DNA from 3 places in the Microbacterium sp. LWH10-1.2 genome. Region 3 is predicted to be linked to each of the others. Evidence: predicted binding sites of a transcription regulator. Region 3 holds the regulator's gene; each other region holds the start of a gene.
What was found. The regulator LexA, encoded in region 3, represses DNA repair genes until DNA is damaged. The targets are predictions, from matches to a motif close to TCGAACANNTGTTCGA.
Positions count from the first base shown of each region.

Region 1: the regulator LexA is predicted to act here: its motif matches at 2,122-2,137, upstream of recA (recombinase RecA).
Region 2: the regulator LexA is predicted to act here: its motif matches at 1,773-1,788, upstream of MRBLWH10_RS03605 (DUF222 domain-containing protein).

Region 1 covers NZ_CP151638.1:1,773,029-1,778,996, reverse strand. Annotated here, with positions in the region: gene MRBLWH10_RS08565 (DNA translocase FtsK) at 1-318, shown strand, start outside; gene pgsA (CDP-diacylglycerol--glycerol-3-phosphate 3-phosphatidyltransferase) at 318-893, shown strand; gene MRBLWH10_RS08555 (CinA family protein) at 890-1,372, shown strand; gene MRBLWH10_RS08550 (helix-turn-helix transcriptional regulator) at 1,514-1,822, shown strand; gene MRBLWH10_RS08545 (DUF3046 domain-containing protein) at 1,841-2,065, shown strand; gene recA (recombinase RecA) at 2,333-3,379, shown strand; gene MRBLWH10_RS08535 (regulatory protein RecX) at 3,439-4,308, shown strand; gene miaB (tRNA (N6-isopentenyl adenosine(37)-C2)-methylthiotransferase MiaB) at 4,436-5,968, shown strand, end outside.
Region 2 covers NZ_CP151638.1:765,919-771,886, reverse strand. Annotated here, with positions in the region: gene MRBLWH10_RS03615 (ABC-F family ATP-binding cassette domain-containing protein) at 1-930, opposite strand, end outside; gene MRBLWH10_RS03610 (alpha/beta hydrolase family protein) at 958-1,716, opposite strand; gene MRBLWH10_RS03605 (DUF222 domain-containing protein) at 1,818-3,203, shown strand; gene MRBLWH10_RS03600 (hypothetical protein) at 3,310-3,849, shown strand; gene MRBLWH10_RS03595 (hypothetical protein) at 4,167-4,637, shown strand; gene MRBLWH10_RS03590 (sugar-binding protein) at 4,727-5,845, opposite strand; gene mmsB (multiple monosaccharide ABC transporter permease) at 5,906-5,968, opposite strand, start outside.
Region 3 covers NZ_CP151638.1:904,261-910,228, reverse strand. Annotated here, with positions in the region: gene hisB (imidazoleglycerol-phosphate dehydratase HisB) at 1-364, opposite strand, end outside; gene MRBLWH10_RS04285 (histidinol-phosphate transaminase) at 361-1,455, opposite strand; gene MRBLWH10_RS04280 (LysM peptidoglycan-binding domain-containing protein) at 1,549-1,911, opposite strand; gene lexA (transcriptional repressor LexA) at 2,203-2,889, shown strand; gene metE (5-methyltetrahydropteroyltriglutamate--homocysteine S-methyltransferase) at 2,963-5,275, opposite strand; gene MRBLWH10_RS04265 (methylenetetrahydrofolate reductase) at 5,305-5,968, opposite strand, start outside.

The sequences.
Region 1 (5,968 bases), 870 kb from region 3:
CGCGTCGGCTTCGCCAAGGCGGGACGCCTGATGGATCTTCTCGAGTCGCGCGAGATCGTCGGCCCGTCCGAAGGGTCGAAGGCCCGCGACGTGCTGGCCACTGCAGAGCAGCTTCCGCAGGTGCTCGCGAAGCTCAGGGGAGTCGACGCGCCCGCAGCTTCCTCGGCCTCGGCCTCGGCCGCGCCGGCGGCTCCGGTCGCGCAGGCGCCTGCGGTGCCGGCGCACTCCTACGACCCGATCGAGGCGCAGTTCGAAGGACTGCCGGTCGTCGAGGCAGAGGGCGATGAAGACGCCTGGGGCCTGACGGGGCGCGACTGATGTCCATTCCCCGGCAGCTGCCCAATGCGATCACGATCGCCCGCATCCCGCTCGCCGTCGTCTTCTTCGTGCTTCTTCTGCTCGGCGGCACCTACGGGGATGGCGACATCGTTCTGCGCTGGGTCGCTGCAGCGCTGTTCATCGTCGCGATCTCGACGGACTGGGTAGACGGCTACCTCGCTCGCCGATACGACATCGTCAGCGACTTCGGCAAGCTGTGGGACCCGATCGCCGACAAACTCCTCACGGGGGCGGGGTTCATCGGACTCGCGATCCTCGGCGAGGTGAACTGGTGGCTGGTCGCGATCATTCTCGTGCGCGAGTGGGGCATCACCCTCCATCGCCTGATGATCGTGAACGAACACGTGGTCGCCGCGGCCTGGATGGGGAAAATCAAGACGGCTGTGCAGGGAGTTGCCCTGTCGTGGGCGCTGCTTCCGCTGCACGTGCTGATCGGACGAGAGCCGTGGACGCTCGTGACCGCTGTCCTCATGGTCATCGTCCTCGTGCTCACGGTCGCCAGCGGCATCGACTACATCGTCGCCCAGGTCCGCGGAGCCCGGCGAGCGTCGTGAGCGCAGCCTCCGACGCCCTGGCCGCGCTCGGCGCGCGCGGGTGGACCCTCGGCGTCGCGGAGTCCCTCACCGGCGGCGCTCTCTGCTCGGCGCTGGTCGGCGTCCCCGGCGCGTCCGCCGTACTGCTCGGCGGGGTCGTCGCCTACGCGACGCCGGTCAAGCACACCCTCCTGGGAGTTGACGCACACCTGCTCGACACGCACGGGGCTGTGCACTCGGAGGTCGCGGCGCAGATGGCGCGGGGTGTCAGGAGCGCCGTGGCCGTCGGAGGACGTTCCGCCGATGTCGGAGTGTCGACGACGGGCATCGCCGGGCCGGACTCGCCGGACGGACAGCCGGTGGGAACGGTGCACATCGGCGTGGCGACGCCCATCGCGGAGGTGAGCCGCGCGTTCGTGTTCACGGGCGATAGGGCTGCGATCAGAGCCCAGGCTGTCGACGCTGCTCTTGCGATCCTGCGAGAGTTCGTCGGGGAATAGAAATCCCCAGGGCAAAGTTGACATGAGTGTGCTCACATTCAAACCACAGGGTGAAAGAGTAGATTCTGTGCATGCCAGTGGTATTAGACTGGCGATCTCGTCGGAGGAGACTCCGGCGGACCGAACGGGGAGGAGGTTCCGATGATTCTTGTCAGGCAGGAAATCGGCGATGTGCTGAGGGACTTCCGTCTGCAGAAGGGGCGCACCCTCCGGCAGGTCGCAAGCAAGGCGTCTGTGGCGCTGGGCTATCTCAGTGAGGTCGAGCGCGGGCAGAAGGAGGCCTCGAGCGAGATCCTCGCGTCGGTCGCCGATGCGCTCGACGTTCCCATCTCGATCATCATGCGCGAGGTCGGAGATCGCATCTCCGTGCTCGAGGGTCTACAGGTGTTCCCTGACGTCGTTCCCGACGATCTGGTCGCGTCGATCGAGCCGCAGCTCTCGCTGCGCTGATCGGTCTCCCGCATCTCCATGCGCCGTAGCGAGTTCCTCCGTGCGGTCGATGCGGAGTTCCAGGGCAGAGCCCTTTCCCTGGTGAATGACCTCGTCCTGTCCCAGCTCGCGGGTCGTACCGCGCTCGAAGCGCTGGATGCCGGTGTTCCTCCGCGCGACATCTGGCTCGCGCTGTGCGATGAGACCGACGTCCCGTTGGCGCGTCGACATGGCGCCGGACGTCTGGAACCGCGCAAGCGTTGAACCGATGACAAGTGTTCGAGTGCTCCGCATTCCGACACGCCGAGAGCGCGACCTGCTCGAATATCTGTTCGATGCCGCGTAGTCTTCTGCACAAGTGGTTCAGGAACCGTGTTCTGCACAGTTCGTGGGTGTTCCGACTCGATGTCGGAGGCCCCCCGTACGGTGAAGACATGGCCACGGCGCCATACGTCTTGTCGGAGAGTTCACCCAGCCAGGGAGAGCCGCGACAGCCTACAGACGGCAACACGCGAGCAGAAGGAACACATCATGCCATCACCCGCAGACCGCGAGAAGTCCCTCGAGACAGCACTCGCTCAGATCGACCGCCAGTTCGGAAAGGGTTCGGTCATGCGGCTGGGGAGCGACGAGCGCGCTCCCGTCGCCGTCATCCCCACCGGTTCCATTGCTCTCGACGTCGCGCTCGGCGTCGGTGGTCTGCCGCGTGGCCGCATCGTCGAGATCTATGGCCCTGAGTCCTCGGGTAAGACGACCCTGACCCTCCACGCGATCGCCAACGCGCAGCGTGCGGGAGGCATCGCAGCGTTCATCGACGCCGAGCATGCGCTCGACCCCGACTACGCGGCGAAGCTCGGTGTCGACATCGACGCTCTTCTCGTGTCGCAGCCCGATACGGGTGAGCAGGCGCTCGAGATCGCTGACATGCTCGTCCGTTCCGGTGCCATCGACCTCATCGTCATCGACTCCGTGGCGGCGCTCGTGCCTCGTGCGGAGATCGAGGGCGAGATGGGTGACTCGCACGTGGGTCTCCAGGCCCGACTCATGTCTCAGGCGCTGCGAAAGCTCACGGGTGGCCTGAACCAGACCAACACGACGATGATCTTCATCAACCAGCTGCGTGAGAAGATCGGAGTCTTCTTCGGGTCTCCGGAGACCACCGCCGGTGGAAAGGCGCTCAAGTTCTATGCGTCGGTCCGCCTCGACATCCGTCGTATCGAGACGCTGAAGGACGGCACGGACGCCGTGGGAAACCGTACGCGCGTCAAGGTCGTCAAGAACAAGATGGCTCCGCCGTTCAAGCAGGCGGAGTTCGACATCCTCTACGGCATCGGTATCTCCCGCGAGGGCAGCCTGATCGACTTCGGCGTCGAACACGGCATCGTGAAGAAGTCCGGTTCCTGGTACACCTACGACGGAGACCAGCTCGGCCAGGGCAAGGAGAACGCGCGGTCGTTCCTCCTCAAGAACCCCGACATCGCGCTGGCCATCGAAACCCAGATCAAGCAGAAGCTCGGCATCGGTGTGCAGGCCGAGGCGGCCCCGGCCGACGAGCTCGCCGAGCGTCGCCCGGCGTGATCGTGCTGCGGTATCGGCCCGAAGGGGCGTGCCGCCCTGCTCAAAGATCGGAGTGACCCATGGACGAGTCTGAGCGGATTGCGCCGGTGATCCCGCTGTTCGGCGACCCTGCGGCAGCGAGCAGCGACAGATTCGGTGCTCCGGTCGAAGGTGAGGCCGCTGCCGTGGATGCTCCTGAGCCCGGTGCGGTGGGGGAGAACGTCGAAGACGTCTTCTCTCACCGCACCGGTGACGGTGCATGGCGGTCGACCTGGGATGCGTCGAGCGATCGTACGGCGACGAGTCGCGTCGCCGACGCAGGCCGTCCCAGCGACCGTCATCCGGCACGGGGCGGTCTGGAGCGGTCCGCTCCGAGACTGCGTGCCCTGCAGTCTCCGGATGCGGTGGAGGAAGGCGGCGATGGGCTCGATCCGGCCGAGATCCGAGAGTCGGCGGAGGAGCTTCTCGTTCGCAAGCTGCGTGCGAGATCGCTTTCCATCTCGGAAGCGCAGATGGTGCTGAAGGGGTTCGAGGTGCAGGGGCACCGACTCGACGCGGCGCAGATCGACGACGTGATCGACGACTTCTGCCGTCGCGGCTACCTCGACGATGCGGTCCTCGCCGCCCAGCTCGTCTCCTCCGGAGTGGAGCGGAAGAAGCAGGGGAGGGTCGCCGTCTCACGGGCTCTCGCCCAGCGTGGCCTCCCTCGCGATGTGATCGATGCGGCGCTCGACGAGCTCCCCGACGACGACATCGAGCGAGCGCTCGAATTCGCTCGCACCAAGATGCGGTCGCTGGCGCGACTCGATCCGGAGACCGCGAAGCGCCGACTCACCGGCCAGCTCGCTCGTCGAGGCTATCCGGGAGGAGTGGTGTCGAACGTGGTTCGGACGGTCACCGCCGAGCAGTTCGGCGGTCGGCGGCCTTCTTCGGGCGTGCGCTTCGAGTAGTCGCGTTCGACCGCGTGCTCTTCGAGCATGATCTCAACGGGTTCCAGGCCGACGTTCCGACGCGGTCAAGGGAACGGGGCTTTCCTGAGCGTGAGAGGATGCCACTCGAACGTAGAATTGACCCATCATGACTATCCCGCGCAGTGAACCGACGATCATCGATGCCTCGTCGGCAGCAGTCGACAGCGACGGGCGGCAGCGCTCGTACGAAGTGCGCACCTTCGGGTGCCAGATGAATGTGCACGACTCCGAGCGGCTCTCGGGCTCGCTGGAGAGCGCCGGCTACGTCCGGGCGGTCGATGGCGCAGAGGCCGACGTCGTGATCATCAACACGTGCGCGGTCCGCGACAACGCGGCAGGCAAGCTCTACGGAACCCTCGGCCAGCTCGCTTCTGTCAAGCGCCGCAAGGACGGCATGCAGATCGCCGTCGGCGGATGCCTCGCCCAGATGGACAAGCAGGCCGTGCTCGACAAGGCGCCGTGGGTCGACGTGGTCTTCGGCACGCACAACATGGGCTCTCTACCGGGGCTTCTGGAGCGGGCCCGTCACAACGGCGAGGCTGAACTCGAGATCCTCGAGTCGCTCGAGGTCTTCCCCTCGACGCTCCCGACGAAGCGCGACTCGGCACACAGCGGCTGGGTGTCGATCTCGGTCGGCTGCAACAACACCTGCACCTTCTGCATCGTCCCGCATCTGCGCGGCAAGGAGAAGGACCGCCGCCCCGGCGACATCCTGAACGAGATCAGACTGCTCGTCGAGGACGGCGCGATCGAGGTCACGCTGCTCGGTCAGAACGTCAACTCCTACGGGGTCGAGTTCGGCGACCGGCAGGCGTTCGGCAAGCTGCTCCGCGCCGCAGGTGAGATCGAGGGGCTCGAGCGCATCCGCTTCACCAGTCCGCACCCCGCCGCATTCACCGATGACGTGATCGACGCCATGGCAGAGACTCCGAGCGTCATGCCGCAGCTGCACATGCCGCTCCAGTCGGGCAGCGACAGCATCCTCAAGGCGATGCGACGCTCGTACCGCAGCGAACGGTTCCTCGGCATCATCGAGCGCGTGCGGGAGCGCATTCCGCACGCGGCGATCACCACCGACATCATCGTGGGCTTCCCCGGCGAGACCGACGAGGACTTCGAAGACACCATGCGGGTCGTCGAGCAGTCCCGGTTCTCAGGGGCGTTCACGTTCCAGTATTCGATCCGCGAGGGCACGCCTGCAGCGACCATGCCAGACCAGGTTCCCAAGGCCGTCGTCCAGGAGCGCTACGAACGGCTGATCGCCCTGCAGGAGCGCATCTCCCTCGAGGAGAACCAGAAGCAGGTCGGCCGAGAGGTCGAGGTGCTGGTCTCCGTCGGCGAAGGCAAGAAGGATGCCGAGACGCATCGGCTCACCGGTCGCGGCGAGGACAACCGTCTCGTGCATTTCGAAGTCACCCCCGGCTCCGAGCTCCCGCGTCCGGGCGACGTCGTCACCGTGACCATCACGCACGCTGCTCCGTTCCACCTGCTCGCCGACGATCCTTCTGGACGGCCGCTGCGCATCCGGCGCACCCGCGGCGGAGACGCCTGGGACCGCTCGCAGGCCGAATCGTGCGCAGTGCCCGCTCCGGCGGCGGACGGCGGGCCGCGCGCGGTCTCGCTGGGGCTGCCGACGCTG
Region 2 (5,968 bases), 140 kb from region 3:
CGCGATGCGCCACTCCACATCGCGCAGCACCTCCTTGTCGCCGTAGGACACCCCCACGTCGAGAAGGTCGACGACGTCTTTGCCGAGGCGGGAGACGGCGAGCGACTGCAGGGAGATCTTGTCGCGGATCTCGGGGACGTCGGCGATGAGCTCGTTGGCGGCGTCGATGCGGAACTTCGGCTTGGCCGTGCGTGCCGGGGCGCCGCGGCGCAGCCAGGCGAGCTCCTTGCGCGCGAGGTTCTGCCGCTTCGCCTCGGTGGCTGCGGCCATCCGGTCGCGCTCGACGCGCTGCAGGATGTACGCCGCGTAGCCGCCCTCGAAGGGCTCGACGATCCGGTCGTGCACCTCCCAGGTCTCGGTGCAGACCTCGTCGAGGAACCAGCGATCGTGGGTGACGACCATGAGGGCCCCGGAGTTCGGGCTCCACCGCTTCTTCAGGTGCCCGGCGAGCCAGGTGATCGCCTCGACGTCGAGGTGGTTGGTGGGCTCGTCGAGCGCGATGACGTCCCAGTCGCCGGTGAGCAGCTTCGCGAGCGAGACCCGTCGGCGCTGGCCGCCCGAGAGCGAGCCGATCTCGGCATCCCACGGCAGATCCCGCAGCAGCCCGTCGATGACGTCACGGACCTTCGCGTCGCCGGCCCATTCGTGCTCGGGGGTGTCGCCGACGACGGCCTGGCTGATCGTGAGACCGTCGCCGAGGGTGTCGGCCTGGTCGAGCACGCCGATCGTGGTGCCGCCGCGGACCGTCACGCGGCCGGAGTTGGGTTCCTTGATGCCTGCCAGCATCCCGAGGAGGCTGGACTTGCCGTCGCCGTTGCGGCCGACGATGCCGATGCGGTCGCCCTCCTCGATTCCGAGGGTCACGGAGTCGAAGACGACCCTGGTCGGGTATTCGAGCTGGAGGGCTTCTGCCCCGAGAAGATGTGCCATGTCACTTCAAGGGTAGTCGCGCTCGCCTCACCCGACGGCCGGGCCTCCGAACAGCTCGGGGAGGGAGGCAGTGAACTCCTCGAAGTGGCTGTACCAGACGGTGTGCGCAGCGCCGGGGATGCTGCGCACGTCGACCCCGTGCTCCGTGAGCCTCCGCACGTCGGCATCGCTCACCCACGAGCTCGGCTCGGCCCTGACGACGATCGACCCCGGAGCCGGCGGCCACTCGCCGTCGGTTCCGCAGGAGACGGATGCCAAGGTCTCCGGGTCGAACCGCTCGGCGGCACGAGCCTCGACCTCGGCATCCCTCTCGGAGTAGAAGGGGCGGCTCCGGCGCAGGGCATCGGCATCCACGCGTGCGAGGCGGTCGCACTCGTACCGGTCGACGAGCTCAGCGCGGTCATGACCGCCCTCGATCGACAGCGCGGCATCGACGTAGACGGTGAGGCTCGGGTCGAGAGCCGCGGCGGCCGCTGCCAGCACGGTGGCCCCGTAGGAGTGCCCGACGGCGTGGAGCGGCCCCTCGGGCGCGAGCCGCCTGATCGTCTCGACGACGGCGGCTGCGGCCTCGTCGACGGTGAGCTGCGGGTCACGGGGAGAGCGTCCGTGGCCGGGGAGATCGAGGGCGAGCACACGGTATCCCCGGTCGACGAGGAGCGGGATGACGCGCCACCAGCTCTCGGCTGATCCCATCGCTCCGTGCAGGAGCAGGGCGGTGCGGAGCGGGGGCGTCGCCGCACCGCCCGAGTCGGCGGAGTCGGCCGTGTCGAGGGCGTGGAGGAGCATCCGGTCAGTCAATCACGGTCGTTATCCTTCTGTGACATTTCGAAGTCTGCGAGCTGTGGAATCTTTGTTCGAATGTCGGTGGCCCCTGGTGTACTGGACTCATGACCGCACTGATCGACGCGACCGACTCCCAGATGGCGATGCTCGCCGATCTGGTCGAGTCGCTGGAGATCGCCGATGCGACGGTGAACGCGATGATGGCGGCCCGCGACGGGCTGTTCGCGCTGGCGGGTCGGATGGCCGTCGACATCGCGAAGCAGGGCGATCACCCCGATCGGGGCGACATGACGATCCGCGCGGTGGCGGCCGAGATCGGGCAGCGGCTCCGGGTCAGCGACCGCACGGTCGAGCGGAAGATCGGCGAGGCGTCGTGGCTGGTCGACGGCTTCCCCGCGGTGTGGCAGGCACAGGGCGCGGGGCGCATCACGGCCGCGCACGCGCACGTCATCATCGACGCCGGCGCCCAGCTGACCGACGACGACCAGCGGGCGGAGTACGCCGAGGCCGTGCTCGCCGTCGCCGAGGTCGAGTCTCCGAATCGGCTGCGGGCACTCGCGAAGCGCATCGCCGAGAGGTTTCAGGAGCAGACGATCGACGACCGGCATCGGGCCGCCCGCGAGCGGAGGCGCGTCTGGGCGACGGAAGGCGAAGACGGCATGGCCGATCTCCACGTGCACGCCCCGGCCGTGCTGGTGCACGCGATGAAGGGCCGCGTGTCCGAGATGGCCCACCGGATCCGCACCGAGAACATCCGCGAGGCGCGCGAAGCAGCAGCCGACGGCATCCCCTTCGACCCCGACACCCGGTCCGTCGACGAGATCCGCGCCGATCTCTTCGCCGACCTCGTGCTCTCCGGCACCCCGGTCGCCCACGACAGCGCAGACGGCCTGCTCGGCGAGATCCGCGGGCGTGTGGAGATCACCGTGCCCGTGCTCACCCTGATGGCGGAGGATGCCGCGGAGGCGACCTCGGCCGACGGGGACGCGTCCTCGACGACGCCGCCTGCGCTGCTCGACGGTGTCGTGCCCATCGACGCCGACACCGCTCGTGCGCTCGCAGGCTCTGCGACGGGGTGGGACCGAGTGCTCACCCATCCGATCACGGGTGCGATGCTCGCGGTCGACCGGTATCGCCCGTCGGAGCAGCTCAGACGGCACCTGAGGGCACGCGATCAGCGGTGCCGGTTCCCGACCTGCGGGATCGCCGCCAGGAAGTGCGACATCGACCACAACGATCCGGCGTCCACGGGTGGCGCGACCGCCGAGTGCAACCTCTGCTGCTTCTGCCGCAGGCATCACACGCTCAAACACGCCTCGCCGTGGCATGTCGAACATCACCCCGGCGGAGTGCTCGAATGGACGAGTCCCGCCGGCCGCACCTACACCGACACTCCCCCGGTACCGCACACGGTGGTGTTCGTCGCCGAGGCCGACGGTGCGCCCCCGACGGGGACGGCACTGCTCGCACGCGCCCGGCCGCCCTTCTGAGTTTTCGGTCTTCTGATCTCCTGAGCTCACGCGCGCGCATTCCCGCACGATCATGGCCTGTGGATAACTCCGGCGACGCATTCGCGAATCCGGTTACCGTGTGCGAGTGATTCTCCAGAGAACAGCCGCCCACTCCCTCAGCGGACTCGGTGCCCTCGCACTCATCGCGGGAGCAGTCGCCGGATGCGCGCCCACTCCGGCCCCGACCCCGACGCCCACCGCGGCCTTCGCGAGCGAGGAGGAGGCGTTTGCGAAAGCCGAGGAGGTGTACCGGGCGTACATAGATGCCTTGAATGCGTTCCGCGCCGGGGAGGAAGGTCCATCGCCAGACAAGTTCCTAACTGGAGAGCTTCTGGATTCTGAGATTGCGGCATCTGAGGAGATGGAAAAGTCAGGTACACGCATCGTCGGGGAGACACGAATCACCAAATTCAACGGGACCACGAGTGACATCCATTCGAGCGTTGGATCGATTGAGGCGACTGCGTGTCTGGACGTCACCAGCGCACGGGCAATCGATGACGCAGGAGCGGATGTTACGACTCCCGGTAGAAGCGACCTGTATGCCATCCAAGTCACATTCGTCGGCAGTCGTTCTTCACTACTTGTGTCGGAGTACGAAGTCACACCGGGCACGCCGTGCTGAGGCTAGTCATGTCCGCGGGAGTGCTTCTGCTTCTGCCCTTGTCATCACCTGCAAGTGCTGGTTGTTCAGATTCATCACTTGTAACAGGTGGCTGCGGAGTTACGAATACCGGCACACAGCTCGACGTATCCGGGGTTATCTCGACTCCGCCTGGAGCTCCTACCCTGGACTCCTCCCACACCTCAAAGGACTCACCTTCGTCGCCCTCGTCGTCCTACGACGCCGACGGGTGTCTCATCACGACGGACGAGGATGGCCGCTGCATCCGCGCACGGATACGGGCAAACCCTGACGGGACCCCCGCGCCCTCGATCACGATGACCGACCTCGCGCAGTTCGCCCCTCCGGCCGCGGACTTCGCCGTCGAGCCCGGCAACGCCGGAATCGCGGGCATGCCGACGAACCTCCTCGGGGCCGCGTCCGTCCGCACGCAGACCGGGACGCTGTTCGGCAACCCGATCAGCGTTCGCTTCACGCCCATCGCGTACGACTACTCCTACGGCGACGGCTCCACCGCCACGGTCACCGTCCCCGGCCGCACCTGGGAAGAGCTCGGCCAGGCGCCGTTCACCCCGACGCCGACCAGCCACGTCTACTCCGCACGCGGCACCTACACGGCCGCCCTCAGCATCCGCTACTCCGCCCAGGTCGACCTCGGCGGCGGCTGGTTCCCCGTGATCGGCGAACTCACGATCGACAGCCCCAGCCAGCAGATCCGCATCTTCGAGGCCCACACGGCCCTCGTCGCACGCACCTGCCTCGAGAATCCCGCCGCGGTCGGCTGCTGACCCGACCATCGCCTCATACAAGAAGACGAGCCGTCCGGACCAGAAGGTCCGGACGGCTCGCGCGTCCCCAGGAATCGGAGCGCTGCTGCTTACTGGTACGACTTCACGATCTCGAGCAGGCTCGGAACGTTCGCGTACGCCTCAGCGGCGTTGGCCTTGGTGACGATGATCGGCTTCAGCAGGAACGCCGGGACGACCTTCACGCCGTTGTCGTACGACTCGGTGTCGTTGACGTCGACCTTCTCGCCCTTCTGCAGCTGCTGGACCATCTTGATGGACTGCTCGACGAGCAGCGTGGTGTCCTTGTTGATCGTGGAGTACTGGATGCCCTCCATGATCGACTTGACCGACTCGACCTCGGAGTCCTGACCCGTGACGACCGGAACCGGCTTGCCCGCGCCCTGGACGGACGTGATGATGGCGCGAGCCAGGGTGTCGTTCGGCGAGAGGACGCCGTCGAGCGTCTCGGTGCCGTACGACGAGGTCAGCAGCGAGTCCATGCGGCGCTGGGCGTTCTCAGCCTTCCAGCCGTCGGTCGCCGTCTGCGCGATCTCGGTCTGACCCGAGACGACCTTCAGGTCGCCCTTCTCGATCTCCGGCTTCAGCACGCTCATCGCGCCGTCGAAGAACACCTTCGAGTTGGCGTCGTCAGGCGAACCCGAGAACAGCTCGATGTTCCACGGCGCGTCGTGACCCGAGCGCTCCTTCAGACCGTCGAGCAGAGCCTGGCCCTGCAGCTCGCCGACCTTGAAGTTGTCGAACGCGACGTAGTAGTCGACGGCCTTGGTGTTCTCGATCAGACGGTCGTAGGCGATGACCGTGACACCCTTGGACTGGGCATCCTCGACCTGGGTCGCGAGCTGCTTGCCGTCCTTGGCGCCGATGATGATGACCTTGGCACCGCCGGTCACCATCGCCTGGATCTGGTTCTGCTGCTCGGCGACCGTGTTGCTCGCCGGGGCGTACTGCACGTCGGCCTTGAAGCCGGCCTTCTCGAGACCGTCGGTGAACAGCTGGCCGGCGAGCACCCAGTTCTCACTGGTCTTGTCGGGAAGGGCGACGCCGATCGTGGCGTCCGCGGCGAAGCCCTTGCCGGCCTCCGTCGAGGTGCCCCCGCCGGTGTCTCCCCCGCGCTCCGAGGAGCACCCGGTGAGAGTGAAGGCTGCCGCTGCGACAAGCGCTGTCGCGGTGACGATGATCTTCTTCATGTGATCTCTTTCTGTGGTGAGGGACAGATGCTGCACGCGGGCGGCGCGTGCAGCATCCGCCTACTTTCCGCTCGTCTTCTCGACGGCGGGGGCCTGATAGGTCTGAGTGGGGTCGAAGGTCGC
Region 3 (5,968 bases):
GCACGAGGTACGGGCGACCGGAGATGTCGACGACCGCCTGCGCGAGCGCCTCGTCGAGAGGGACCAGCGCGTCGCCGTAACGGGAGATGCCGGACTTGTCGCCCAGCGCCTCGCGGATCGCCTGCCCGAGCACGATCGAGACGTCCTCGACGGTGTGGTGCGCATCGATGTTCGTGTCGCCGGACGCCCGCACCGTGAGGTCGGTGAGGGAGTGCTTCGCGAACGCGGTCAGCATGTGGTCGAAGAACGGCACCGAGGTGTCGATGCGGCTCACACCCGTCCCGTCGAGGTTGAGCTCGAGCTCGACCGTGGACTCCGACGTGCTGCGCACGCGGCGGGCTGTACGCGGGGCGGGGGTGCTCATGATGCCGATCCTATCGAGGCGAGGGCGTCGAGGAACGCCGTGGTCTCGGCCTCCGTACCCGCGGTGACGCGGAGGTGGCCGGGGATGCCGACGTCGCGGATCAGCACGCCCCTGTCGTACAGCTGCTGCCACGTGGCCTTCGGGTCGACGACGCCGCCGAAGAGGACGAAGTTCGACCAGGACTCGTGCGGCGTGTACCCGAGGGCTTCCAGGGTCGCCGAGATGCGGTCGCGCTGCTCGACGATCTCGTCGACCATGCCGAGCATGACGTCGGCGTTGCGCAGCGCGGCGATCGCCGCCGCCTGGGTGAGGGCACTCAGGTGATAGGGCAGGCGCACGAGGCGCAGCGCGTCGATGAACGCGGGATCGGCGGCCAGGTAGCCCACCCGCGCTCCCGCGAAGGCGAACGCCTTGCTCATCGTGCGCGACACCGCCAGACGCGGACGCCCTTCGAGGAGAGAGAGCGCGGATGCCGCCTCCCGCGGTGCGAACTCCTGATACGCCTCGTCGACGATCACGATGCCTCTGGCCGCCGCGTAGACGGCCTCGACGACATCGAGCCCGAGGGGCGTGCCCGTCGGGTTGTTCGGGGAGCACAGCAGGATCACGTCGGGGTCGACAGCGCGCACCTGAGCAGCAGCGTCTTCCGCGGTGATCGTGTAGTCGGGCTCGCGGACGCCCGCCACCCAGCGCGCGCCGGTGCCCTGAGCGATCAGCGGGTACATGGAGTACGTGGGCGCGAAGCCGAACGCCGTGCGTCCGGGACCGCCGAAGGCCTGAAGGATGTGCTGCAGCACCTCGTTCGAGCCGTTGCCCGCCCAGATCTGCTCGGCAGTGAGGCCGTGTCCGAGATACTCGGCGAAGCCCTCGCGCAGAGTCGTGAACTCTCGATCCGGGTAGCGGTTCATGTCACGCAGCGCCACGGCGATGTCGTCGAGGATGTCGCTGGCGACGGCATCCGGAATGGGATGCGTGTTCTCGTTGACGTTGAGCGCGATGGGAAGCGGGGCCTGCGGAGCTCCGTAGGGAGTCAATCCGCGGAGGTCGTCGCGAAGCGGGAGGTCAGCGAGTGATGCGGTCACCCTTCCCATGCTAGGACGCGCGAAGGCCGATGATGCACCGGGTGACGCCGCATTGCGCATGCACCGCTCCCACGAGGGGCTTGCAGGACGCGCGCTCCGAGATCACTCGGAGTACTGCGCGGGGATGGCGAGCTCGTCGCCGATCTGCAGTGCGCCGCCCGTGAGCATGTTGAGCCGACTGATCTCGCCGATCACCTCGCGAGGGTCGGCGTCGGGAGCGACCGTGGTGGCGATCGACCAGAGGGTATCCCCCGGCATCACCGTGACGGTCTCGAAAGACGCCGCCGCGACGTGAGCGCCGGACGCCGCAGCGCTTCCACCGCTGAGCGCGGCGAAGGCGATGCCCGCCGCGAGAGGGATCGAGGCGAGCCCGAGGAGCACGCGGCGACCGCGGACCGTCAGACGCAGGCGTGCGGCCGGACGTGCCGGAAGGACTGCTGCGGTTCCGAAGGTGATGGTGCTCATGTCGTGCTCCCTTTCTGCCCTCCGACGGATCATCCCCGCCGGAGAAAGTTGGCGTAGCGTTCGCATCCAGGACTCGGCCGGGAGTCAGGAATGCGAAGCTACGTACCGAAGATATCTTCGAGTTCGAACATCTGTCAAGCGTTCTTCGAAACCTGATTCGAGAATCTGCCGACACGCTCGAACAGATCTTCCAGATCGGGCCGTTTCTCGGATACGGTTTCGATACGGATACCCCACCACGGACCTCCGACATTCGAACTGCGACGCCGGAATCGCGTACAAAGGAGCACGATGAGCGAGAACTCCGCCCCCGACACCGAGGCGCCGCGCACCCGTCGCCGCAAGAGCCTCAGCCCCAAGCAGATGGCGATCCTCGAGGTCATCCAGAACTCGATCAGCCGGCACGGCTATCCGCCGAGCATGCGCGAGATCGGCGACGCCGTCGGTCTCAAGTCGCTGTCCAGCGTCACGCATCAGCTCGGACAGCTGGAGCTCAGCGGCTATCTGCGCCGCGACCCCGGCAAGACCAGGGCCATGGAGGTGCTCATCGACCTCCCCGGCGCGAGCGGCGAGAACCCCGCCGACGTCGCCACCCCGGTCGGAGACGCCGCTCTCGTGCCGCTGGTGGGCCGCATCGCCGCCGGAGTGCCGATCACCGCGGATCAGCAGGTCGAGGAGATCTTCCCGCTCCCCCGGCAGCTCGTCGGCAAGGGCGACCTGTTCATGCTCAAGGTGTCGGGCGAGTCGATGATCGACGCCGCGATCTGCGACGGCGACTGGGTCGTGGTCCGCTCGCAGCACAGCGCGGAGAACGGCGAGATCGTCGCGGCCATGCTCGACGGCGAGGCCACGGTCAAGGTGCTCCGCCGCCGCGACGGGCACACCTGGCTCCTCCCCCGCAACTCCGCCTTCGAGCCCATCCTGGGCGACGAGGCCGTGATCCTCGGCAAGATCGTCGCGGTGCTGCGCGCGGTCTGACGACGGCTGACGACAGCGAACCGCCCTTCCCGAACTCCGGGAAGGGCGGTTCGCTTCTCTCTTCGAGCGAGCGTCAGACCGCGACGACCACGTCCTCGCGCACCCGACGCGTGGCCTCGACGATGTTGCGCAGCGACGCCACGGTCTCGTCGTATCCACGCGTCTTCAGACCGCAGTCGGGGTTGACCCACAGCTGGCGCGTCGGGATCTCGTCCACCGCGCGGCGCAGCAGCGACTCGACCTCCTCCGTTGAGGGGACGCGCGGCGAGTGGATGTCGTAGACACCGGGGCCGATGCCGTGATCGAAGCCGACCTCAGCGATGTCCGCCACGACCTCCATGCGGCTGCGGGCCGCCTCGATCGAGGTCACGTCGGCGTCGAGGGCGCGGATCGCGTCGATCACGACGCCGAACTCCGAGTAGCAGAGGTGGGTGTGCACCTGGGTGCCCGCCGCCGCGCCACCCGTCGCGAGACGGAACGAGTCCACGGACCACTGCAGGTACGCGGACTGATCCGCCTTCTTCAGAGGCAGCAGCTCGCGCAGCGCGGGCTCGTCGACCTGGATGATCGCGATGCCAGCGGCCTCGAGGTCGGCGATCTCGTCGCGCAGGGCGAGCGCCACCTGGTTCGCGGTCTCGCCGAGCGGCTGGTCGTCTCTGACGAAGGACCAGGCGAGGATCGTGACGGGTCCCGTCAGCATCCCCTTCATGTGCTTGGTCGTGAGCGACTGCGCGTACGTCGACCAGTCCACCGTGATCGGAGCGGGACGGGAGACGTCGCCCCACAGGAGGGAGGGGCGGGTCGCGCGGGAGCCGTACGACTGCACCCAGCCGTTCTCGGTGACGTCGAAGCCGTCGAGGTTCTCGGCGAAGTACTGCACCATGTCGTTGCGCTCCGGCTCACCGTGCACGAGCACGTCGAGGCCCAGGTCCTCCTGCAGCGAGACGACGCTGGCGACCTCGCGGCGCAGGAACTCCTCGTAGTCCTCGGCGGGGATCTCGCCCCTGGTGAATCGCGCCCGGGCGCGACGGATGTCGCCGGTCTGCGGGAAGGACCCGATCGTCGTGAGCGGCAGCGCCGGAAGGCCGAGGGACTCCTGCGCGGACTCGCGCTCCTCATAGGACACGCGCGAGAAGTCCGCCTCGGTGAGTGCACGGGCACGAACGGCACCGTCGCGGACGCCCGGAGCCGAGAGACGGTCCTGCAGGGCAGCGGATGCCGCGTCGAGATCGGCGGCGACGGCCGCACGCCCCTCGGCGAGGCCCCGGGCCAGGGCCACGACCTGCTCGACCTTCTGGTCGGCGAAGGCGAGCCACGAGACCAGACGCGCATCGAGCTTCGTCTCGTCGGACACGTCGTGCGGCACGTGCAGCAGAGAGGTCGACGTGGAGGCGGAGACTCCGGCGGCGCCGAGCGCGCGCAGCGCCTCGAGCGTGTCGAAGGCCGAGGCGAGGTCGCCGCGCCAGATGTTGTGACCGTCGACGACGCCGCCCACGAGGGTCTTCCCCTCCAGGCCGGCTGCGGCCGCGGGCACGCCTCCGCGCACGAGGTCGACGGCGATCGCCTCGATCGGGGCAGCGGCCAGCACGGGGAACACCTCGCCGAGGTCGGCGTACGGCGCGGCGACCAGGATCGACGGTCGCGCCGCCGCTCCGCCCAGCACCGCGAGGGCACGGCCGGCGGCATCCGACAGCGCAGCGATCGACGCAGGGAGCGACTCGCTGACCAGAGCGGGCTCGTCGAGCTGCACCCACTCCGCACCGGCGTCCTTCAGCCGCGCGAGCAGCTCGACGTAGACGGGGAGCAGGTCGTCGAGACGCGACAGCGGATCGAACCCCTCGGGGGCGTCGTCCGAGGCCTTCGCCAGAGCGAGGAGGGTCACCGGACCGACGATGACCGGGCGGGTCGTGAACCCGGCCGCCGCGCCCTCTGCGAACTCACGGACGACGCGGTCGCTGGACAGCGAGAACACCGTCTCGGGGCCGATCTCCGGCACCAGGTAGTGGTAGTTCGAGTCGAACCACTTGGTCATCTCGAGCGGGGCGCGCTCCCCCTCGCCGCGGGCGACGGTGAAGTACGCCGGGAGGCCGATGGTGCCGTCCTCCGACCGGAGGTCCTCGAACCGCGCGGGGATCGCGCCGACGGTCACCGCGGCGTCGAGCACCTGGTCGTAGTACGAGAACGACTCGGGGATGGCCGAGTCGGTGCGGCCGAGGCCGAGCGCGGCGAGACGTTCGCGCGTGGCTGCGCGCAGCTCGGCGGAGGTGGTCTCCAGCTCGGCGAGGTCGGTGCGGCCGGCCCAGAACGCCTCGACGGCCTTCTTCAGCTCGCGACGGCGACCGATACGGGGGTAGCCGAGGATGGTGCCCTCGGGGAATGCGGACATGGGTGTTCCTTTCAGCGGGGGTTCTGGGGTCAGCGGAGTCGGGACACCGGCAGGACGCCGGCCTCCTCGAGGACGGTGAGCACGGTGTCGTGCTGGTTGAACGCGTAGAGGTGCACGCCGGGTGCGCCGCCGGCGACGACCTCCCTGGCGAGGCGCGCGGCCCACTCGACGCCGATCTCGTGCCGGCCCTCGGGGGTCGGCTCTACGTCGAGGGCGATGGCGAGCTCGCTGGGCAGCGTCTCGCCGGTGAGTTCGAGCACACGAGCGAGCCGAACCGGCGAGACGATCGGCATGATGCCGGGGAGGATCGGGATCGTGACGCCGGCGGCGCGCGCCCTCTCGACGAACGTGAGGTAGTCGTCGGCGTGGAAGAACAGCTGCGTGATCGCGGAGGTCGCGCCGGCGGCCTGCTTCGCGAGCAGCGCGTCGACATCCTGCCAGCGGTGGACGGAGCGCGGGTGCCCGTTGGGGAAGGCGGCGACCGCGATGCTCGCCTTGCGGCGCGCGCTCACGCGTGCGGCGCCGGGGATGCCGGGCACCGGCGACTCCTCGTAGGGGGCGCGCTCCGCCTGCACGCGGTCGATGAGCTGCACGAGCTGCGCCGCGCTCTCCAGGTCGCCGAGGAACGGCTCGTCCTGTCCGACGGGCGGATCCCCGCGGAGGGCGAGGAAGCTGAGGATGCCGGCATCCAGG